Regions from separate parts of the Alteromonas sp. ABV4_515 genome, predicted to be linked through region 3. Evidence: predicted binding sites of a transcription regulator. Region 3 holds the regulator's gene; each other region holds the start of a gene.

Region 1 (8,068 bases), 140 kb from region 3:
AAGGCTGACTGCGGTAGACTTAAGTGCTCCTGACACCGATACCGCTGTATCTTGCGACGCTATAAGGGCGAAAAGGTTGGTGCCCGGCGTAAAGTTGATGTCGGTAATTGCTGAGAGCTCCTGATTGAAGGCAGATGCAAAATCAGGGTGCGCGTTAATGCCCGTGCCAACGGCAGTACCGCCTTGCGCTAAGCTTTGAAGTGCCGGTTGCAGCGATTCCAAAGTGCTAATTTGTTGCTCAATTTGAGCCTGCCATCCTGACAAGCTTTGGTCCATGCGAATAGGCATGGCGTCCATAAGGTGTGTTCTGCCAGTTTTGCAGTAGTCTTTCACGCGGTGACTTTTTTCTGCAATTGTCGCTGCCAGATGACGCAGAGAGGGTAGAACATCTTCCTGAAGTGCGATGGCAGCACTGACATGAATCGTCGTTGGGATCACATCATTACTGCTTTGGCCATAATTGACATGATCATTTGGGTGCACTTTTTCAACGGAATGTGAAGAGGCCACCGTACTGATCACTTCATTCGCATTCATGTTGGTGCTGGTGCCTGAGCCAGTTTGATAGACATCAACAGGGAAGTGACCCATTAGATCTTCCATTTCGACGAGTTCATCACAGGCCCGACAAATGGCATTTGCCCGTTCTGCGTCGAGCTCTCCCAAAGAGAGATTTGCCCGGCTGGCCGCTTTTTTCACTAGTATTAATGCTCTGATAAACGCTTCGGGCATGCGTTGCCCACTTACCGGGAAGTTATTTACTGCGCGCTGCGTTTGTGCGGCATAAAGCGCATTTTCGGGCACTTGCAGTTCACCCATGCTGTCTTTTTCTACTCTTGTCGTTGTCATCTTTATGTCCTTAACGGGTATCAATTAGTGAGAGAAAGTCTGGCCTGAAAAGCCCTGACTTGTGTGAGTTGGTATGAAGAAGTTGCAAATCGGCAAGCAAGGTAAAACGGCTTATGGATAGCGTTGGCACATTGCTGACGCCAATGCAGAGGCAGCTTTTGGTCTCTGGAAACTTGTAGAAGAATGTCTGCACACCTGAGATAACTGAATACTCTTGTCTGGGGATGCAGCTCGGCATATTCCCGCCACAAGGTCACAAAGGTAGTGAGATGTTCAGGCTCATCAGGTTGGCTACCTGTTTTAACTACGGTGGTTACATCAGCTATCTGATGAAAATCGAATTTGCACGGGTTACCCAAGGCCATTACCTCCGATTTTTGAAAAGAAGACTCAGTATACACACATAAATCTTAATGAGAATGATTTGCATTATGTTTGTGTCGCAATTAGAGTTAATTCTTAATCAGTAATTCATGGATCTAACATGACAACACTTTCCTCACGTGGGCAAATGATGAGCCAGGGAATTCAGCAGCACGTTATGTGGAGAAACAAGCGGCTTATATTTCCGTTTGTATTGCTTACGCTACTTGCACTTCCATCGACCAGAAATATTACGATGGCCGTTTTATCCGATGCTTTTTACCAGGTTGCGGCATTCGTATATGTGTCTATGGCGTTGTATTACTTTTTGTCAGAAAGACTCAATCTGGAAAGTGTATTTTCCCGGTTACAGCAACATCCATGGTTGGAAGTGGGCGGAGCCGCTTTACTGGGTGCACTGCCGGGATGCGGTGGCGCCATTGTCGTTGTTACTCAGTACACGAAAGGGGCGGTGAGCTTTGGTGCTGTGGTTGCTGTGCTCACCAGCACCATGGGCGATGCAGCATTCTTGCTGCTGGCACAATCGCCCGCAGATGGTCTTCTGGTGATGGCAATCAGTGTCGTAGTGGGTACATTGTCGGGGCTGGTAGTAAGGAAGTTTCACAATTACAAAGGCAAGCACGAAGACGTCATCAACGTGTCTAAGTCTCTAGGCCAGAGCCGCAAACTCACGCCATTCCACAAACGCATAGTGCGTTTAGTTACCCGATTCTGGTTTTGGAGCATTGCGCCTACTTTTGCTATTGCGCTTTGTATGGCACTGCAAATCGCGCCATGGATTCATTTCGGCATATCCGGTGAAGCCATTAACCTGCTTGGTACGGTATTGGGCGCATCGGCTATCTTGCTGTGGTCATTTTGTAATAGCGGAACCGGTTATCAATCGGTTGCCGGAGAAGAGCCGCCAGAGCCTCCAGAAACCTGGCAAAAGAAGGCTGCGCTTGATACACAGTTTGTACTGTCCTGGGTAGTTGTGGCTTTTTTAATGTTCGAGCTTACGGTGCACTTTCTGAATATTGATCTGGTTGGATTGTTCGATTCTGCTGGCGCCATTACCGTAGGTGCTGCAATCCTTATTGGCTTCTTACCAGGATGCGGGCCACAAATTTTGGTGACCAGCTTATATTTGCAAGGGGCAGTGCCTTTTTCTGCTCAATTGGGTAATGCGATAAGCAACGACGGTGATGCGCTGTTTCCTGCTATTGCCCTATCTCCCAAAGCGGCGTTACTCGCCACGGTTTATTCAGCGGTGCCCGCCTTTATTGTTGGCTACGGCTACTACTTCCTGTTTGAATGAGTTGCTCACACCAATTGCAAATAATAATGATTATTATTTGCAATTGGTGTGATGTAGATCTATTATGCACTTGAACCTATCTTGAAACTCGCACTTGGTTTCTGCCCCTTTCCCTGGGGCAGCTTTTTTTCTTCAAATATGGAGGTGAAAAATGGACGCTCTGTTTTTTCTGCTCTTGTCCGCTGGCACTGCAGTCACCTGTGGCACACTTCTCAGAGTATTGGGCAAATTCAGCGGAGAATAGCCAACTCATTTTTTACAGGATTATTCGATGACCCTTGTGATGCTGCACGGTAGTGTAAGCGCTGAACGAATCAGCAATGCATCTTCATTCACCGCAAATCAGTTCAAGCAATTCCTCAAACAGAAAAAAATGTTTTACAGTAAAAAACGCGTTAGCACATTACTCCTACATCATTATCGTTTCCTAATGTCTCTGTCATCGATATCGGTATACGGCCGTCCCGATACAGATATATTGTCCTGGGGCAGTGGCGGCAACGGGCTGCCCGTTATGCATTGTTTGCGAGCAGATATTCAGGATCTATCTGGTTGCTGCCCTTGGGTGGGTGAATGCGGTAACCAAAAATGCTCTGAAATCGTCTGTTTGGGGAAATTGCTGGCCAGTCAAACTATCTGCGAAATCTATGAAGTTGAGCAAAGACGCTTACATAACTACATCGGCCCGGTAATGAACAAGAGCAGCCGTTTTTTCTACCTGCTGCAGCGATACTGTGACTATCAAAAGTCGCTACTTTTTTCGCGGGTCAATGCACTAGCACTCTCTGGCAAGGATGAAGGACGCATTGCCCACACCTGCATTCTAACCATTAAAGGCTATCAATCAGATTTGCTGGGCATGCTCTAAGTTTGCAAACCAATCTGCACTAAAAAGGTGAGGTTGCACTCATTTAGAACCTCTTTTTCCAGGTTGCGCGCAAGTTTTTTCAGTAAGGTTATGATTAAATTTGATTTTTTGTCTTGGCAAAGGATTTGCTTTTATCCTGGCATAAGAGTGAGGCCTCGGCCCACTGTATAATAATAAATTATATTGTCAGTGATATTTCACTGACCACCGGTAATGAAGCCCATAACTGTCCCTTGAGGATAGCTGTGGGTTTTTTTTTGTCTCAGGAAAACGCATATGTCAGCCGAAAAATTCAATCTGTTTTCGTTCACAGGAAAAATGAAGATACTTCATCTTTCCTGGATGGTGTTCTTTATTACCTTCCTCGTGTGGTTCAATATGGCACCGCTCAAGGAGGTCATCGTCAATGATCTGGGCATGAGTATTCAGGAGTGGAAAACACTGTTGATCCTCAACGTTGCGCTCACGATCCCCGCCCGAGTGGTTATCGGTGCGTTAACTGATAAATTCGGCCCAAGAAAAGTCTATTCAGCCCTGCTGCTTATTTCTTCTGTTCCCTGTTTTGCTTTCGCCCTGGCGGATAACTTTACCCAAATGGCATTAGCCCGTTTTGCACTTGGCTTTATTGGTGCAGGCTTTGTTATTGGTATTCGTATGGTGAGTGAATGGTTCCCACCAAAAGAGTTGGGTACTGCTGAAGGTATTTATGGCGGATGGGGTAACTTTGGTTCAGCGGCAGCGGCATTCACCTTACCCACCCTGGCATTACTTTTTGGTGGTGAAGATGGCTGGCGATATGCCATAGGCATTACCGGAGCATTGTGTATTCTGTTTTCTGTTATTTACTACAAAAACGTTTCTGATACGCCAAAAGGTTCAACCTACTTCCGTCCGAAAAACCTGGGCGGTATGGAAGTGACCTCTAAAGGCGACTTCTTCTTCCTGTTGGTGATGAAGCTGCCTATGTATTTAATATTGGCATTGCTGGCGTATAAACTGTCTCCAAGTGGTTTGCCACTGCTTAGTTACACCGCATGCAATCTCATCTATGCTGGATTAACTGCGCTTTACCTGTTCGATGCTTACTCGACATTTAAAGTGAATAAGCCGGTGTTTGAAAAGCCAGTGCCTGAAGCACACCGCTACGAATTCAAGCAGGTGGCAGTATTGAATATTCTTTATTTTGCAACCTTTGGCTCTGAACTGGCCGTTGTTTCCATGCTACCAGCATTTTTTGCTGAAACCTTTGAGTTGAGCATGGCTGTTGCTGGTTTGCTGGCAGGGCTTTATGCCTTTATGAACCTGATGTCTCGTCCTGGTGGTGGCTTAATTTCAGATAAGTTTGGGCGTAAGAAAACGCTTTTGATTCTTACTGCGGGTCTGGCGCTAGGCTATTTCTCACTGAGCCTGATTGATGCATCGTGGCCCATCTGGCTGGCGGTTCTGGCGGTAATGGCTTGCTCGTTCTTCGTTCAGTCAGGAGAAGGTGCGGTGTTTGCGGTTGTGCCACTGATTAAACGTCGTCTTACTGGCCAAATTGCCGGTATGACAGGTGCCTACGGGAACGTAGGTGCGGTAACGTATCTAACAGTTTATGCCATGGTCGATACATCTACATTCTTTCTGGTGATCAGCGGAACCGCCGTGCTTGGTTTTGTCGCATTATTATTTATGAAAGAGCCGAGCGGTACCATTACGGAAGTAAAAGAAGACGGCACCGTTGAACTGATTGAGGTATCCTGATTTAACAGTAAATTAAACGGAATCAGTGCGTGTCGGGTTCAGTGCTTAAAGTCGCGATGGGCGGTCATAGTACCGCCGGAATAAAAGACGAAAATCAGGACGCGTTCGCCGCCTGGCATGGCACCGACGCTGAACTGACTAACAAAGGGGTAACTGCCGTTATTGCGGATGGCGTTTCAGCCTGTTCCCGGGCAAAAGAAGCGTCGCAAATGGCGGTTACCAGCTTTATCAGCGACTATCGGCAAACACCTGTCAGCTGGACAGTAAAAAAAGCCGCAGGCCAAATTCTTACCAGTCTTAATCGCTGGTGCCACAGCCAGGTAGATTATTCTGTTGGCTCGGGCAGTCAGTGTGTCACTACCTTCACGGGTCTTATCTTTAAATCTGCAACCGCATTTGTTTTTCACGCCGGTGATAGTCGGCTCTATCGGTGCGACGCAGGCAATCTTGAGCAAATTACGAAAGATCATACCCTGGGGGGCAACAAAGGCGGATCGCTCATCCGGGCATTGGGTATAGATTCGCGGTTAGAAATTGACTACCAGTCTCTTGAGTTGCGCGGTGGTGATGTGTTCCTGTTGAGTACCGACGGATTACACGGGTTTATCACTGCGGCGGAATTCAAAGAGATATTAAAAGATGCTGATGAAAGTAATCTTGAGCAAAAAGCGGAAGCGCTAACTCGACGGGCCATAGAAAATGGCAGTGACGACAATGTGAGTTGTCTGCTGTTGAAAGTGGTGGCTATTCCCAAACTCAACCTTGAAGAAGCCTGTAAAAAAATTTATTCCCTTGCCATTCCACCTGCCTTGGAGGATGGCATGAAGCTAGAGGGTTATCGTGTTGTCGAAATGCTGTTTAATGGCACCCGCAGTAGCTTATATAAAGTTGTTGAAGAGGCCACAGGGCAGTTGCGTTGTTTGAAAACGCCATCGTCTTATTTTTCTGACGATCCGGTTTATCTCGATGGCTTTCTTCGAGAAGAGTGGGTGGGCAGTACGTTAAATCACCCGCATATCATGAAAATAGTGCCCCGTCCGGCATCAGCAAAATTTATGTATCACATCTGTGAGTATGTGGAAGGGGCTACGTTACGACAGTGGATTATCGACAATCCAGAGCCCTCATTTGACAAGGTGCGAAGACTTATCCTGCAAATGATAAAGGCGCTTCGGGCAATGCAGCGGCAACAAATGGTGCATCGGGATATTAAACCTGAAAATGTCATGCTGACAGACGCAGGCGAAATTAAACTCATTGATTTTGGGACGGTGCTGGTTGCTGCTCACAAAGAAGTCGGGCTGCAATTGCAGGAGGGTACGCCGTTGGGATCGGTGAACTATATTGCACCTGAATACCTAATCCATAATGAAGCAGATTTCCGCAGCGACCTGTTCTCCACCGCAGTAGTGTGCTACGAATTACTTACCGGGAAACTTCCCTACAGTGAAATGAACAGTGATAGTGCAATACCAGTTAACTACCACGCCTGGGATTATGTGCCGCTGAGCCGGTATCGTTCTGATCTCCCCATCTGGCTCGACGAGTGCCTTAAAAAAGCATTACGACCCAACCCCGCCTACCGTTATGAAGCGTTTTCTGAATTTGAAAGCGATTTGCAAACCCCTGGTGTTTCATTAACTCGCCAAACAAAACAAAAACCTTTGATTGAGCGAAATCCTGTCTTGGTTTGGCAGGGAATAAGCGTGATCTTGATGGCTTTACTCGTTCTTTCCTTGTTTCGTCATTAATTGCGCTAAAAGTCGTGAAAAGGTTGCATTGTGTCGCTAAAGTGCAGCGATGAACCGTATTTGTGCATTTTCAATGCACCCTGCATGGATGGTTTGAACGTTATTTGTGCATAAATGCACTACTTTGCTCCAAAAAGCGAAAGACTCATCCTCAGTGATTTTTTAAGTTGTTGATTTTAATGGTGTTAAAAAATTGGCATCGTTGATGCTAAATAGATTTTGTCTGAGAGAGACACACAATTAATTAAATGAAATAGCAATGAAGCTGTTTCAAAAGGCAACGAAGCCCACCGCGATTCATCAGCAGATGAATCGCGGTGGGCTTTTTTTTTGGCTGTAAGGAACCCGAAAATGAATCAGTATGAGAAGTTTGATGGAGTGAAGAAAAAGCTGAAAGGTATCGTGAGTGCATTAGCGCTGGCGGTTTCAGTTTCTGGTGTGATGAGTGCTGGAGTGCAGGCAGCTGAAGAAATTGACTGGCCCGAAAAAGAAGAACTGAAATTTGGTTTTATTAAGCTTACCGACATGGCACCCCTTGCCATTGCATACGAAAAAGGCTTTTTCGAAGACGAAGGTCTGTATGTCACTTTGGAAGCACAAGCAAACTGGAAGGTATTGCTCGACCGTGTAATCGACGGTCAGTTGGATGGCGCACACATGCTGGCAGGCCAACCATTAGGTGCAACGATCGGTTTTGGTACTGAAGCACACATCATTACCGCTTTCAGCATGGACTTAAACGGTAACGGTATTACCGTTTCTAATGACATCTGGAAAGAAATGGAAAAGCACATTCCGGTTGAAGATGGTCAGCCTGTGCACCCAATCAAAGCCGACTACCTGAAGCCTGTTGTCGATAGCTACCGTGAAGCCGGTAAGCCGTTTAACATGGGTATGGTATTCCCGGTTTCTACCCACAACTACGAACTGCGCTACTGGTTAGCCGCGGGTGGTATTCACCCTGGTTATTACGCACCACATAAAGGTGACACGTCAGGTCAAATCGACGCAGAAGCTCTGCTGTCGGTTACTCCGCCACCGCAAATGCCTGCCACCATGGAAGCGGGCACAATCTACGGCTACTGCGTAGGTGAGCCATGGAACCAACAAGCGGTATTCAAAGGTATCGGCGTACCTGTTATCACTGACTATGAAATCTGGAAAAACAACCCAGAA
Region 2 (8,068 bases), on a different contig from region 3:
TTGGTAGTGCCATCGCTGCGGTAATTATTTTATTGTTGGCGCTGTTATATCGCTCTTTTAAGTGGGTGTTTTTCCCACTGTTATCTTGCTCCGTGAGCGTGTTTCTTACCATGAGCCTATTCGGGTTTCTAGATATGCGCACAACGGTGATATCAGCCAACTTTGTCGCGTTGCAGCTAATTCTTACGTTGGCCGTCATGATTCATATCATCGGGAGCTACCGAGAAATCAGTCGTGATAACCCTGACTTCAGTCAGCGGCAGCGTATTATTGCCACCCTCGAGGACAAACTATCACCTTGTTTTTACGCAACACTGACAACGTCTGTGGGTTTCGGCTCGCTGATCTTTTCCGGCCTGCAACCGGTGGTCGCATTTGGTTGGATGATGCTGATGTCGATGCTCATTACCATGGCGGTGAGCTTATTATTGTTCCCGGCGTTACTGTCTTTCCTGCCTGCCAGTAAAGAGACTACCGAGTACCGTTTTATTACCGGTTTTCTTGCTGCTACCCGTAAGTTGTCATTAAAAGCACCGTTGGCGGTAAGTGCAGCTGTGCTGGCGGTGTTTGTTGTTGCGGCTCTGGGGATCAGTCGCCTTAACGTTGAAAATTCTTTCATTAACTATTTCGACACCGACACGCAAATTTACCAGGAACTGGCATTTATTGATCGCGAATTTGGGGGCTCAACAGCACTCGATATTGTGTTAAAGCTTGATGACGAGAGTGCTGACGGAGAAGTGGTGCTGAATGCGAATACGGTAGCGCAATTGCAATTAGTGCAAGCGGCGATAAAAGCGTTTGAAGCGACCGGAAGCGTTACCTCTGTTGTGAATTTCACTGAATTAGCAAAGCAACTAAACGGCGGACGACCGTTAACGGAGTACGAGCTTAATACCATCTATGTCTTGCTGGACGAAAAAGTGGTGAATCAGTTAGTGGGTGCGTATTTTTCTGAAGCGGACAATACATTTCGTATTTCCACGCGCATTCAGGACACCACAGAAGGCCTGAATCGCCAACAATTTATGGATCAGTTAAATAGCGACTTACAAGCTGTCGGTTTGGAAAAAGACCAATATCAACTCACCAGTTTGTTTGTGCTTTATCAAGATATCCTCAGTCGTTTATTTGATTCGCAGATAAAAACACTGGGTATTGTGTATGCGGTTTTGGCGGTGGTGCTATTTGCGATATTCCGTTCGTTAAAAGTTACTCTAATCGCATTGTTGCCAAACGTGCTAACAACATTAGGCATTCTTGGGGTAATTGGTTGGGCAGGCATTTCGCTTGATATAATGACCATTACCATAGCGGCTATTGCGATGGGCATAGCGGTAGACGATACCATCCATTTTTTACACAGTTATCTGCAGGGCATGAAATCGTCTGATGGCAAGACCGCTGCAGCGGGCAGTGAGTCTGCATTCGGACATTCAGGGTTAGCAATTCTGTTCACTTCAGTGATCATTGCCACGGGATTTTCACTTTTCGGGTTTTCCGATTTTCTGCCTAGCGTGTATTTCGGACTGCTCACCGCACTGGCTATGCTGTTTGCTTTGTTCACCGATTTAACTTTATTGCCGGCTTTGCTCAATCGCTTCGTTGGCAATCGTAAATCCGCCAAGACTGAATAGCTAACACCTCCACAATAATGCTATGCAATAATAGGCACACCTTTTCCGGTGTGCCTTTTTTATTTTGGAGTGTTAAATGCAGATATGCGGACCTGATGGTGTTGGTAATGTTCATGGGCCGGTGCAAGTTTATATGGCAAATCGTCCCGCGTTTGACCTGGCCGGGGAAGCAGGCGTCATTACACCTATCGATATTCATATTATTAATGGTATTAACGCAGAATGTGGAAACGGTTGGCGAAAGGTATTTAATGTCTATGCAAAATGGATGTTTAGTTTGTGTAAAGGCTTGGCTATTTCAAAAGCAACAACATGGCAAACGTATCGAGACGAACAGTTACTCACAGCCCAAGGCGATACGGCCTTATGGTTCGCACCGCCCACTGCGTTTAATCCGCAACACCTAAACATTGTGATGGGAAAAACCTATGCTGGCCAACTTAATCTGACACAGCGTATGAACTGGGTAAGCGCTGATTTTGCCGTTTGTCGACAACGAAACCTCATCGTTACACCCTATTTTGATTATCGGCAACTTACTAACGACAAAATCGGCTTTCTGAATTATCTGATACGCAGCCAACTGCTCGACGAAAACGCTATGCGACAGCAGGGGAGTTGGCTGCAGGCTCTGGAAGATACCATGTGATAGTGGTTTTCTTTTTCAAAGCATATTGGTGCTTGAAGCGGCAGTTTCGTAATCTGTGTAGCCTATATGATTGCCACCAAAAAAATGTGCTTTGCTGGGAATTGTCAAAGGTAGGCCCTTTGCAAGTTTCATGGGAAGATCGGGATTTGCGATAAAAGGACGACCAAAACCAATCAAATCTGCCCAGTTATTTTGAATGGCTTGCTGAGCTTTGAGCAAATCATATTGTCCTGAATATATTAACGTTCCTTTAAATATTATGCGGATGGCTTCCTTAAAAGCAACTGGCATCTTTGGCGCATCTTCCCAATCGGCTTCTGCAATATGAATATATCCCACCTTTAATTCTTGCAGTAGAGAGGCAACAGCGAGATAGGTAGACTCTGGCGTGTTGTCGACCGTACCTTGAAGCGTGGTTAATGGGGAGAGACGAACGCCAATCTTCTGGGCAGGTATTTCCTCTTTAACAGCTTGTACTATCTCACTTAAAAACCTAAGTCGGTTACTCAGACTTCCGCCGTAAGCGTCTTGCCGCAAGTTGGCTTCGGAATCGATAAACTGATTAATTAAGTACCCGTTCGCACCATGCAGCTCAATGCCATCGAAACCCGCTGAACTTGCATTTCTCGCAGCCTGTCTAAATTCTTCAATTACCCTTTTGATGTCTTCTATTTCCATTGCCCTGGGTTCAGAATGTTGAACCATCTCACCACTTCCTTCATCTGGGCCATGATTCATAGGATCAATGAACACATTTACCCCCTCTGCGATTAAAGCAGAAGAGCTAATGGGGGCGGAATTACCTGGTTGAAGAGAACGATGAGATACCCGGCCTACATGCCAGAGTTGCGCGTATATCACGCCACCGGATTGATGTACCGCATCTGTTACAACTTTCCAACCTTCAACTTGATCATTTGTAAAAATGCCCGGGGTCCAAGCATATCCCTGACCTTGTTGGCTTATTTGCGTGCCTTCCGAAATGATCAGGCCCGCCGACGCTCGTTGCGCGTAATACTCAGCCATAAGTGGTGTGGCAACATTTCCGCTAGCAGCTCTTGCTCTTGTCATGGGTGGCATAACGATGCGGTTGGTCAGTTCTCTTTCATTTAATTGATATTTTGAAAAAAGCATTAGTTTTTTGCTCCCATTTGGGTTGAGGCAGTTATTCACTTTGAGAAGATTGCTGTATCGAATCCATAAGCCATGGCTCTATTCCCTTCAACACTGGGGTGGAGGTGATCGCCAGAATCAAACTTCGGATTCAACCTGTTTGGGTGCTCTGGTGATTGGAGTATTTTTTCCATGTCGATAACACCATCGAATACATCAGCACGTTTGATCCAATCATTAAGAGCCAAGCGAAGCGCGTTTTTTTCTTCTTTGTAATAGTTGTCGAGAGGCGTGTTGGGCAATGCCCCTTCGAATGGAGGGAGTGTAGAGGCAAAGATTTTTATTCCCTGGTTTTGTGCCTGCTCAGCTAATTGGGTATACCCTTCTATTAATCTGTCGAGGTCTGGTCTATCGCTATGTGGCGCAAAGCGTGTACCTGGCCAGGCAATATCATTAATACCCAATAAGACTATTAAGCTCGAAACACCAGGCTTCGATAATACGTCTCGATCTAACCGACCTAAAGCACTGCTGCCCATCCCGTCAGATAACAATCGTCCACCGGATATTCCGGCATTGAAAACTGCAATGCCTTGTTTGCACAGTCGCTCTGCAAGAAAATCGGTCCAGCGTGTGTTGTTGTCGAGGCCAGCAGTGGCACCATCTGTAATAGAATCTCCAATAACAGCGATGGCACCGCGCTCATATCTCTTACTCACAAAGAGACTACTGACAAATAAACGGGCAGTTGTTTCGATATGATTAGCACTTAGAGTGGATGTCTGAGTTTGGTCACCGTGCAAGATATAATTAGTCTGCCGTCCATCCCAGTGGAATGTTTCCAGCGCTGTCTTTTCTGGTAGATAGGCAGAGACCACGACATTTGCCAATGACGGTAATTCGAATGATATGTCGTCACTCAGAAGTGTTGCTCCTGCAGGAATTATCGCTTCTTTAGACCCGCCGAATGTAACTAAAATATGCTGTTTAACGGTGTAGACATCTGTAGCATTTTCAGACAATCCAACTGTTACGCTTCCTAATTTTACCGGCGTTTTTCCATAGGCATTCGACATTTCGATTTTAAAAGAATCACCACCAAGACTTAACCTGATAGCTTGTTTCACCGTTTGATCTTCAATTGATTTAGGTATGTTGGTAGGGAAAATGAAACCGTCGTTCCATACAGCCTGCGGGCTGGAAGTCCACGACGTAGTAAATGAATCGTGGAAACTATTCGCCATTACTGGGTTTAAAATAAGTCCGGCGATGACAGATGCAGTTAATTGATATGAAAGTATATTTCTCATTGATACATTCCAGTTGGTTTGAATGCAGAAAGTATCGAATAAAATTTAAGTTTGAAAAATAATCAATAAGGAATATTATTTGTGCCTTTAATTCACAAGGTAGGGGCAATATTACAGTGGCTAAAAATGATGCCAACCGTTCAGCGGAATTGGAAACTTTTATAAAAGTTGTTGAACTTGGCAGTTTTTCTTCTGCAGCCCGTTTTCTAGATAATACGCCTTCCGCCATCAGCAAAACGATCTCGAAGTTAGAGCGACGATTGGGAGCCAGACTATTTAATCGTTCAACGAGACAGCTTTCATTAACAAGTGAAGGGTGTGTGTTCTACGAACAAGGAATGGAAATCATTGCAGCATTAAATGATGCCGAGCGATTAGTGGGTCAGCAAAAAAAACCATCAGGCAAAATACGCGTTAATTGCAATATACCTTTTGGTAAAAAATATATTTTGCCGCTAATTCCACAGTTTTTAGCCACGTACCCTGAAATTAGCCTTCATCTGGAGCTATCAGATAAAGTGATTAATGTACTTGAAGAAAGTGTCGATGTTGCTATCAGAACAGGTAAGTTAGCAGACTCCAATCTCATTTCAAAGAAACTTGGAACAGCAAAAATGGTTGTAGTTTGCTCACCCCATTACGTGAATGCTAAAGGCTGTCCTACAACGCCAAAAGAGTTGAAAATTCACAATTGTCTGGACTTCACATTTGCGCGGGCAGCACGAGAATGGCCTTTTATCGTTGCTGGGAAGGAGGTGTTAATTGCTCCACAAGGCAATGTAAAAGTGAGTGATGGCGATGCTTTGCGACATCTTTTGCTATCTGGTCTTGGTATCGGCAGGCTCGCTTATTTTCAGGTGGAAGAGGATATAAAAGCAGGGAAACTCATTCCCATTCTCGAAGACTATACACCTAACGCTACCGAGGATATCTATGGCGTGTATGTTGGTCAGGGAGGAATGTTACCGAATCGAATTCGTGCATTTATTGATTTTCTATTTCATCATCTGGAAGTCTGTTAGTGTTGTTTGCCGACACTGTGAGCACAAAATTCTAGCTACGCATAGTGCATCTAATGTGTTGCTCATGTACTAATTCAGGCGCAAAAAAACCAGGCATGTAGCCTGGTTTCATTGTATCGATTGGTATTAGCAATCGGTATCTTTAGCGTCAGCGCCTTCTTTCACGTCTTCACAGGCGTCTTCAACAGCGTTACCAGCGTCAGTCATCACTTCGTCCAGTTCTTCGCCTGCGTTTTCTGCTTCACCGTCGCCACAAGCGGCCAAAGTAAATGCAAAACCTGCTACTAACATCGCTTTCAAAAATAACTTATAGTATTTCATCGTCCTTTCTCCTTGTTCCAATTAAATTATACTCTAGGTGATTTACCGCGTAGTGCATTGGCGATTAGTGAAATCACCAGCAGCGCGACAAATACAAAGAATAGAAATTGAGCAATGCCTGATGCTGCACCAGCAATGCCACCGAAGCCAAAAACTGCTGCAATAATGGCGATAATGAAAAATGTAACTGCCCAACCTAGCATAATAATTTCCTCATATTGCTCTTCGTAAAGTTCGTTTAACTTTCGTTAAGTTCGTATTGATTGATGCTGGTATTGTGCCAAGGTTAAAAGTTATTATTTATCATATAGTTAATTTGTTCCTGCTAGCGTGTTCATAAAACTGCTGGCAAAGAGTTACAACTTATCTGCATTTTTTACACATCAATTCCTTATGCGACTAGCATCACTTGGTGAGCTTGATAAACTAGCAGTTGTAACAACATACATTTATTCAATGGCATTCATTTAAGTAGAGCATCATGACAAAACATCATTCAGCATTTATTGGCCTTATGCAGCGAGCAAGAAACGTGAAGCGATGGCCGTTAATGGCACAGTTTCAAGAAGAGATGCTTTCTACACACATCTATGAAGCGGCAGTGGTGGCCCATATGCTTGGCGCCATAGCGAAAGATGTGTTTAACGAAGCTGTAGAACCAGATCGCGTAGCGAGTATGGCAATTTTCCATGAAGGCAGTGAAATAGCCGGCATGAGCGATATTCCTAGCCCTGTTAAATATCATGATCCGGAAACGACAGCAGCGATAAAGAAACTAGAGCGACGTTTTGAAGCGATGCTTCTGCAAACCTTACCTGAACCGCTTAGAGAAAGGTATCAGCCTTTAATCGAACAAGACAAAGAAGATATTCATGTGGCACTGGCAAAAGCTGCAGACGTCTTGTGCGCGTATCTCAAGTGTGATTATGAATTATCGAAGTCGAACTCGGAGTTTTCTAATGCAATGCACGAAATGGAAATTCAATTAAGAAAGTACCGTGAAACTTTTAAAAGTGTCGACTATTTTTGCCAGGTATTCCTGGAAGATGCAAAGGGAACGCTAGATGAACAGACCCGCGATTTAGATTGGGTAGAACGGGCAAACACCATCAATATTAAAGAGTAAGCGGGGCTAATCGCCTGGCAGCATTGAATCAATTAAGCTTGATTGCGAATAAACTTTTTTCGCGTAGCCTTTATTAACTGAAGCTCGTCATAGCACTGCAATAACCGAGTGCGGATTTTACGAAGCAACTGCGCGATATGTTGTGGCAGTTGCTCTTTTAACACATCATCAAAATAATGCAGTATTCTTCGTTCCATAGATGCCAGTTGCTCGGTAAACATCTGGTCGCTATGTGAAGTCACACGGCTAATGAGTCGAGTGTATACATTTCTAGCGTCAACGATAAAGTTGGAGCCTGTATTTTTCACACCAGAGCAGTGCCGGCGTAACTCAGCACAAGCTTGCTCTTTTTCTGTCAGAATACGTGTAAACATTTCTCTTGTATCGTCGCATTTAACCGCTTTAATGCCTTCTTTATAAAAACGGATCCCGCTCTGCAATACCTTTATTAGGTCAGCTAATTTTTCAGAGGGAATGGCGACTGATGACACTGTAAACTCCTAACGTAATAATTAACCAAATACAATCATAAGTTGCACAAAATGGGCCATTGTAAAGTTGAATTAACATTAATTAATCTGTTGATTTAGCAGCATAATTGCCATCTTTATGAAGCTATCAAAAGCGTTGGTGTGTGTGGAGTGAAAATCTTTACAGGCTAGTATGTAAAAAATGGTAAATTCGTGGCGCAGCGCAAGGCCGATTTGTTTGCACTACGCCGCAAGTTTTACGGTAAGATTTTTACAGTCAGGGTTTTGTACTTAGGGGCGTGTTACTCCACGCTACGTACTTTACAGACCAAAATTAAAGGTTGTATATCTTCACTTCACCCGGGCTACCTGTGTAACCTGCACTTGGTTCGCTAAAATCTGTCATGTAATAAGCAAAGT
Region 3 (8,068 bases):
CTTCGCTTTACATTTTCCAAATGGATAAGCTGATTGGGAAAGCGTGAAGCGATTTTCTCTTCAAACTCACTGCCATACCAGCCGCTGGTATTGAGTGCCAGCGTGCGCCCTTCGCTTAACAGTTGAAACAGTGTTTTTCCCGCAAACTCGCCTGCGCGCTCGGGAATATACGCGAAGCCGATAAACTCAGCGCGATACGGTATCGAGAACAGGTTATTACGTTGTCTGTCTTCGTTACGCGCGGCGCCGACTACGATATCAATGCCACCCCGGGCAATTTGTTCACCAACCCGTCTTTCAGGGAGCGGATAGCTTTGTAAGTCGTAGTGCATGTGGGCGAGTATCTGTTTTAACAGTTCGTAATCTTCGCCGGTAAGCACATCATTCTGGTGGTAAATATAAGGCGGCCAATGTGCCGCACTAATCCCCAGAGTAGGGGCATAGTCTTCAGCGGCATTGATTTGGGGAGTACAAACTAATATGGCCAGCATGCTGAACAGCAGCTGGGTAACACTTCTAACAGACACGTTCAATTCCATTTGTTGTGAGTGTGCGATCACTCGTCTTCGTTAAACCTACCGGCAATTAGCGCTTCTACAGCATCCATTGCTGCTTCCGCATCAGGCCCTTCAGACACCACGACTACCTGTTCGCCCTGGTGGCTTTCCATCATCATTAATCCCAACACGCTATTGGCATTGGCCTGTTTGTCACCTTTGTGCAAGGTGACTTCAGCATCAAACTGATTGGCCAACTGAACCAATTGGGTTGCCGCTCGGGCATGCAAACCGAGTTTGTTTACAATTGTCAGTGATTTCTCTACACGCATTACTTACTTTGCTCACGGTGCCTGATTTGTACATCAGGGTGGTTTTCACGGAAATTCTTTGCCAGCGATTCTGCTACGTAAACAGAACGATGCTGACCACCGGTACAGCCAATGGCAACGGTAACATAACTGCGATTATTGCGCTCGAGGTGAGGCAACCAGGTAGTGATTAGGTTCTGGATTTGCCAGATAAACTTCGTCACGATGGGCTGAGAGCTTAAGAATACCTGCACAGGCGCATCAAGGCCAGTAAGATGTTTTAAGTCTGGCTCCCAGTGTGGATTGGGAAGGAAGCGGGCATCAAACACGTAATCAGCATCTTTTGGAATACCGTGTTTAAAGCCAAACGATTCGAACACCAGTACGAGTCGGGAGCTTTTTTTTCCAAGAATACGCTCACGGATGAGTTCTGCGAGCTGGTGAATACTGAGTGAGTCGGTATCAATATTTAAATCGGCACGCTCAGCAATGGGAGCCAGCAGCTCTTTTTCTGTTTGAATGGCATCCGACAACGATTTATTCAAACGTGCCAACGGGTGCAAACGACGGGTTTCACTGAAGCGTTTCAGCAGCATGTCATCGCCCGCATCGATATACACAATGGTCACGGTCCAGGATTCTGGCAAGTAGTCGAGAATTTCTACCAGTTCGGCAGGATCTTTAGGCAGGTTACGAACATCAATGCTCACTGCAACCTGCTCGTACTCGTCGGCGACGGTATGGGTGAGTGCAGGGAGTAGATTAACCGGGATGTTATCTACGCAATAGTAACCGAGGTCTTCCAGCGCCCGTAATGCGACGGATTTCCCTGAACCGGAACGACCACTGATGATAATGAGCTTCACGTTTTTCTCCTGAAATACCGTGTTAACGCAGGCGTTTACAATAACTTACTGTAATGCGCGAATAATATCATCACTTGTATCAGCTTTTCGGATACTTTTTATTGTCTCTTTATCGCTAAGCTTGCCAGCAACCATGGCGAGCGTTTGCAGGTGACCGTCAGTTTGTTCCTGCGGTACCAGAAGGGTGAAGAAAATATCGACGGGTTTATTGTCTATGGCATCGAAATTAATGGCTGGCGTAGTGGTTACGACAATGGCAATCACTTTTTCGAGACCGGCAAGGCGACCATGAGGAAGCGCTATACCATTACCAATCCCTGTGCTGCCCATGCGTTCACGTGCCATCAAGGCACTTAACACCGTGGCTTCATCGATATCTGCGTTGTTTTTAGCGGCAATCCCACTGATGATTTCGAGGATGCGCTTTTTACTATTGCACTGGACCGCACATTCAGTGCGATCCAGGCTAACTATGGCTTGTATATCCATGAATTCAATTAATGCTTTTTAAGCTTTTCCTTGTGTTTCAGAACCTGCCGGTCGAGCTTATCTACCATACTGTCGATAGCTGCGTACATGTCTTGATTTTCGGAAGAGGCAAAGACCTCTGCGCCACTGAGGAAAACCGTTGCTTCTGCTTTCTGATTAAGTTTTTCGACATTCAAAATTACGTGCACATTCGATATGTGGTCGAAGTGACGTTCTAGTTTACTGAATTTCGTATCGACATAGGTACGCAAAGAATCTGTGATCTCAACATGATGACCAGTAAGGTTTATTTGCATATTTCGTCTTCCTTATTTTGAGCAGCCCATTAAATGAGGCTTTTGCGTTGGTTAGACGGCGGGATCGATAGGGACTCCCGGTACTTTGCTATTGTTCGCCGGGCAACCATGATGCCTTGATCGGCCAACAACGAAGCAATCTTGCTGTCGCTCAGCGGTTTGCTTGGCTTTTCAGCAGCAACCAGCTTTTTAATCAGTGCGCGAATCGCTGTGGATGAACACTCACCACCGGATTCTGTGGCCACGTGGCTTGAGAAGAAGTACTTCAACTCAAAAATGCCTCGAGGCGTATGCATGTACTTCTGGGTGGTAACCCGGGAAATGGTTGATTCATGCATATCTACCATTTCTGCGACATCGTTCAGCACCATTGGTTTCATCATTTCAGGGCCATGCTCAAAAAAGCCCATTTGTTGCTGAACAATGCAATTCGCTACTTTAAGCAGGGTGTCATTACGGCTTTCAAGGCTCTTGATAAACCATTTCGCTTCCTGCATATGAGAGCGAATAAATTGTGAATCGCTGCTGTTGCGGGCCTTACGGCTCATAGCGGCGTATTGTTGGTTAACACTTAACTTCGGCAGGCTGTCTGGATTGAGTTCTACTACCCAACGGCCGTTTTTCTTCGCCACAGAAACGTCTGGAATAACGTATTCTGGTTCCTTAGTGATAAGTGCACTACCCGGACGCGGATTCAGCGTTTGCAGTAGACGCATAGCTTCACGAAGCTGGTCTTCTTTCAGGCGCGTTTTTCGCATCAGCGTTCGGTAATCTTTGCTGCCAAGTAAATCGGCGTGTTCTCTTAACAGCAATCTGGCTTCTTCCAGCCAAGGGGTATCGGGGGCGTATTGCGTTAATTGCACCAGTAAACACTCTTGTGGTGTACGCGAGCCAGAACCGATTGGGTCGAACAACTGGATGCGCTTGAGTACGCATTCCACTTCATCTTCTTCTACCGGTTCTTCCATGTCTTCACTGTTCACGCTTTGCAGAATGTCTTCCACGGTAACAGTGAGGTAACCCGATTCATCAATCGAGTCGATGATGGCCAGCGCGATAGCGCGATCGATGTCTGAGAACGGCGTTAAGCGCATCTGCCAAAGCAGATGGTCTTGAATATTTTCGGTGGTTTCACCTTGGAAGATTTGCTCGTCATCACCGCCGGCAGGGCCGGGGGCAGGCGCAGAAGACGCAGAAATGTATTCGTCCCAGGTGCTGTCGAGAGGGAGTTCATCGGGCAGGTCATTTTTTTCCAGCGCTTCGCCGGTGTCCATGCTTTCCGAGGCTGACGCAGATTCAGGCATGCTGTCGTCGTTATCGAGATTATTCTTCTCAACAACATCGTTGTCTGAACTGTCGTCCACTTCCAGTAGCGGATTAGAATCCAGTGCTTCCTGAATTTCCTGTTGTAAATCCAGCGTCGACAATTGCAATAGTTTGATCGCCTGCTGAAGTTGCGGCGTCATTGTCAGTTGTTGACTAAATTTTAGCTGTAAAGATGGTTTCATCTACGTCTTATATTAACTCTGAAAAAAGTATCTGGCTAAAGCGGCGATTTATTATTCTTAAATTGCGGTTTGTTATGCCCGATAACTTAACTATAGCCTGAATTGCTCACCTAGGTATACATCTCGAACTTTTTGATTACTTAATACCTGTTCTGCGGTGCCCTGAGCAATCAGTTCTCCATGACTGACGATATAGGCTTCTTCACAAACATCAAGGGTTTCCCTTACGTTGTGATCGGTAATCAGGATGCCTATACCTCTGTCTCTTAAATGTTGAATGATCTTCTTTATATCATTAACCGAAATTGGATCAACTCCGGCAAAGGGTTCATCAAGCAAAATAAATTGCGGATTAGCTGCTAAGGCTCTGGCAATCTCAACCCGGCGGCGTTCACCACCCGACAAACTCATACCTGTACTATTACGTATATGGTTAATATTAAATTCATCAAGTAGCGCGTCGGCTTCTTCTTCACGCTGATGGCTTTTTAGATCCTTACGGGTTTGCAAAATAGCCATGATATTTTCATGTACCGTGAGCTTTCTGAATATCGATGCTTCCTGCGGCAGATAGCCAATGCCGCGACGTGCACGCTCGTGCATCGGTTCATGCGTTAGCTCATTGTCGTCGATATTAATTTTGCCTTTATCCAGCGGCACCAACCCCACAATCATGTAGAACGTGGTGGTTTTTCCAGCACCATTAGGGCCCAACAAACCCACAATTTGGCCGGTAGACACAGAAAGGCTTACATCGCGCACAACCTGACGAGATTTGTACGACTTAGCCAAATGGCTCGCGGTTAAGGTGGCCATTACTGATTGTCACCTTCGTTGTCATCGCTTTTCTTTTCGTCTTCAGACAGCCCTTTTACAGTTTCTGGCTGAAATACCGTGGTAACACGACCACTGCTTGAGCTGTCACCGCCCGTGGCAAGAAGCTGCTCTTTGCCCATGTCATAACGAATGCTATCGCCTTGAACCATGCTGCTATCTTGCTGAATTTGTGCCTGACCTTGCAGGGAAATGAGCTTTTTGGCAACTTCGTAACGAATTTCATTGGCGCTGGCTTTTACCTGTGCACCATCGTCCATGGTTTGTGAATAGCTGGCCGGTTCGCCATAGGCCACAAACACTTCTTTGCCGTCACCATCGCTGGCAATAACCTGAACTTCATCGGCGGTGATCACCAACGAACCCTGGGTAATCTTCACGTCTTCTTTAAAGGTAGATGTTTTCTTCTTGCCGTCAATGAACTGCGACTTCGCATCAACTTTAATTGGCTTGTCGAAATCTGTGTTGTCGGCCAAGGCTACTGTGGGCATTACAGCAACAGAGATCGTTGTTATCAGGCTAGCTGCCAGGGGAATAAATCGTTTGAACATGATCTATCAACTCATATTGTTGGGTACGCAGGTTTGCATTAAAACCATTGCTTTTGATGATGGTCTGAACACCGCGGATATCAACAGGTTGATCGGATGTCATCGTTTTATCATCCAGATTAACCTTAATGAAATCAGTTGTAATGGTCTGAACGAACTCGTCAGGATTCAGACTCTTAATCAGCACATTATCTTCTAACTGAATGAGATCGTCATTATATAATGTGCCTTTATCTGCGGTTACCTGCCAGGGAGCTTCATTTTCCGCAGCATAGACAGTGTATTTGGGTTGACTGAATAACACAAAGCCAAGCTGGTCGTAATGTTCCATTGAAGCGGCGTACACTTCGTGATTCACCTTACCTTCATCGTTGTACAAGGTGGTGGTGAGGTTTTTGGCCTTATAAGCCGGGCGTAACGCACTATCACTCATCGACTGAGCGGGTTTTTCATCTTCGGCCATCCACACGGGCATGTACATCAACAATGCCATCACAAACAGTGCGGAAATACTGAGGCCTAATCGATTCATATACTGGCACCGTGAATCATATCCAGCGTACCCACCGCTTGCATAATCACATCACACACTTCACGCACAGCGCCGTATCCACCAGGCTTCGTGGTGATCCAGTTTGCTTCACGGGTAACCGCGGGGTGGGCATCTTTAACGGCAATTTTCGTTTCTGCGTACTTGTACATGCCTAAATCTGGCATGTCGTCGCCAATGGCCGCAACTTGTTCGGGGCTCAGACCAAGCTTCTGGCATAAATCGGCCATGGCATCGGCTTTGTTTTCCTGGCCTTGAATGATGTGTTTAACGTTCAGCGCTGTCATGCGGTTTTTCACAATGGCTGAGTCGCGACCGGTAATCACTGCCACTTCAATGCCGCTGTTAATCAGCGCCTTAATGCCATAACCGTCGCGGGTGTGAAAGGCTTTCAACTCTTCTCCGTCGTTGCCGAGATAAATACGGCCGTCAGAAAATACGCCGTCTATGTCGCAAACCAACAGTTTGAGATTCTTCAGCTTTTCAAATCGCTCTTCACTGATAACGCCGTAAAAGGTGACTTCATGTCCCATTAGAGCACTCCTGCTTTCAATAGCATATGCATGTTGAATGCGCCGACAGGTTGCCTGTTCTCGTCGACAACCATAAGCGCGTTAATTTTGAACTCTTCCATCAGGTTCAACGCTTCCACTGCCAGCGTTTCGGCGCGGGTTGTTTTGCCGCCACGCGTCATCACCTGAGCTACTGGCGTAGCATGAATATCGGTTTTCGCATCCAGAATGCGGCGCAGATCGCCGTCAGTAAAAATACCTGCGAGCTTGTTGTGTTCGTCAGTGATACCCGTCATGCCCAGCCCTTTAGAAGAGATTTCAAGCAGCGCTTCAGAAATGGTGGCAGCCGATGTGACCAAGGGCAGTTCATTACCCGTCATCATAATATCACGGACTTTTAATAACAGTTTACGGCCAAGGCTACCGCCCGGGTGCGACAATGCGAAATCGTCTGACGTGAATCCTTTGGCATCCAGTAACGCAATGGCGAGTGCATCGCCCATCACCAATGTGGCGGTGGTACTGGATGTTGGTGCTAGGCCTAATGAACAGGCTTCTCTTTCCACGCTGATGTCTAATACCACATCGGCATGTTGCCCTAATGAACTGTGGGCGCTGTTCGTCATGGCAATAACAGGCACGTTCAGCCGCTTCACTACCGGCAACAAGTTAACCAGTTCGCCGGATTCGCCTGAATTGGAAATAGCCAACAGCACGTCAGACTCACTAAGCATACCCAGGTCACCGTGATTCGCTTCACCAGGGTGCATAAAGAACGCCGGTGTACCGGTGCTGGCTAGGGTGGCTGCAATTTTGCGGCCTACATGACCGGACTTACCCATGCCACTTACCACCACTTTTCCTGTGCAGCTTGCGAGCATTGCGCAAGCGGCTTCAAAGGTGGCATCCAAACGCTCGGTAAGGGCGGAGATCGCCTGAATCTCAATATCGATAACCCGTTTAGCCGAGGCAATATAGCTAGAATTATTCATTTATCCGTTTTCGCTTGTTCGTAAATACTTACCCGAATAGCCAGTACTGATAACCAAGAAAGCATAAAACAAAAATAGCACCTTCAAGGCGACCAAGTTGTCGCTTACCGATGAAATTAAAGCTTAAGAAGAACAACAGCACGGTAAGGCCAAACATCACCCACATGTCACGGTTGTACACGTTCTCATCTAACGGGCCTGGCGCAATTAACCCTGGCATACCAAGCACCGCCAACAGGTTAAAAATGTTCGAGCCAATCACGTTACCTAATGCTAAATCACTTTCACCTTTCAGCACGCCAGCAATACTGGCGGCCAGTTCGGGTAAGCTGGTACCGAGGGCAATAATCGTCAGACCAATCACCAGGTCTGAAATTCCAAAGAAGTGGGCGATATCTACGGCCGCTTCTACCATGAAATGTGCGCTTAACGGCAACAATACAAGTCCCACGCCTACCCAAAGTACCGCCGAGCCGGTATTTACGCCTTCGGGAATTTCGCTGTCGGTGTCTTTTACCAGCGGGTCTTCTTTATCTACCTGCAGTGAAATCCAGGCCATAGCGGCGAGCACGAACACGAACAGGCCGAACAGAATCATACCTTCAAAGTGCGCTAACTTACCGTTATTCAGGAAGAACATGGCAAGAACGGTAACGCCAAGC

What was found. The regulator sigma-54, encoded in region 3, starts transcription at its own class of promoters, with help from an activator protein. The targets are predictions, from matches to a motif close to GTTGGCACGNNNNTNGNNT.
Region 1: a site for sigma-54 is predicted at 3,511-3,529, ahead of ACXAGX_RS16920 (NarK family nitrate/nitrite MFS transporter). Genes of this name have one in related genera too.
Region 2: a site for sigma-54 is predicted at 6,319-6,337, ahead of ACXAGX_RS13775 (DUF1328 domain-containing protein). Genes of this name have one in related genera too.

The regions. Positions count from the first base shown of each region.
Region 1 covers NZ_JBSWWZ010000007.1:119,234-127,301, forward strand. Annotated here, with positions in the region: gene ACXAGX_RS16900 (class II fumarate hydratase) at 1-849, opposite strand, end outside; gene ACXAGX_RS16905 (hypothetical protein) at 870-1,208, opposite strand; gene ACXAGX_RS16910 (putative manganese transporter) at 1,334-2,530, shown strand; gene ACXAGX_RS16915 (hypothetical protein) at 2,802-3,398, shown strand; gene ACXAGX_RS16920 (NarK family nitrate/nitrite MFS transporter) at 3,675-5,141, shown strand; gene ACXAGX_RS16925 (bifunctional protein-serine/threonine kinase/phosphatase) at 5,171-6,892, shown strand; gene ACXAGX_RS16930 (CmpA/NrtA family ABC transporter substrate-binding protein) at 7,334-8,068, shown strand, end outside.
Region 2 covers NZ_JBSWWZ010000005.1:357,111-365,178, reverse strand. Annotated here, with positions in the region: gene ACXAGX_RS13805 (efflux RND transporter permease subunit) at 1-1,637, shown strand, start outside; gene ACXAGX_RS13800 (DUF6942 family protein) at 1,714-2,286, shown strand; gene ACXAGX_RS13795 (alkene reductase) at 2,302-3,420, opposite strand; gene ACXAGX_RS13790 (SGNH/GDSL hydrolase family protein) at 3,456-4,709, opposite strand; gene ACXAGX_RS13785 (LysR substrate-binding domain-containing protein) at 4,826-5,731, shown strand; gene ACXAGX_RS13780 (hypothetical protein) at 5,858-6,052, opposite strand; gene ACXAGX_RS13775 (DUF1328 domain-containing protein) at 6,079-6,255, opposite strand; gene yfbR (5'-deoxynucleotidase) at 6,534-7,178, shown strand; gene ACXAGX_RS13765 (DUF2383 domain-containing protein) at 7,211-7,669, opposite strand; gene ACXAGX_RS13760 (type II secretion system protein) at 7,983-8,068, opposite strand, start outside.
Region 3 covers NZ_JBSWWZ010000007.1:254,323-262,390, forward strand. Annotated here, with positions in the region: gene ACXAGX_RS17510 (substrate-binding periplasmic protein) at 1-527, opposite strand, end outside; gene ACXAGX_RS17515 (HPr family phosphocarrier protein) at 557-829, opposite strand; gene rapZ (RNase adapter RapZ) at 829-1,674, opposite strand; gene ptsN (PTS IIA-like nitrogen regulatory protein PtsN) at 1,720-2,163, opposite strand; gene hpf (ribosome hibernation promoting factor) at 2,172-2,459, opposite strand; gene ACXAGX_RS17535 (RNA polymerase factor sigma-54) at 2,489-3,967, opposite strand; gene lptB (LPS export ABC transporter ATP-binding protein) at 4,058-4,783, opposite strand; gene lptA (lipopolysaccharide transport periplasmic protein LptA) at 4,783-5,352, opposite strand; gene lptC (LPS export ABC transporter periplasmic protein LptC) at 5,321-5,884, opposite strand; gene kdsC (3-deoxy-manno-octulosonate-8-phosphatase KdsC) at 5,881-6,435, opposite strand; gene ACXAGX_RS17560 (KpsF/GutQ family sugar-phosphate isomerase) at 6,435-7,406, opposite strand; gene ACXAGX_RS17565 (calcium/sodium antiporter) at 7,435-8,068, opposite strand, start outside.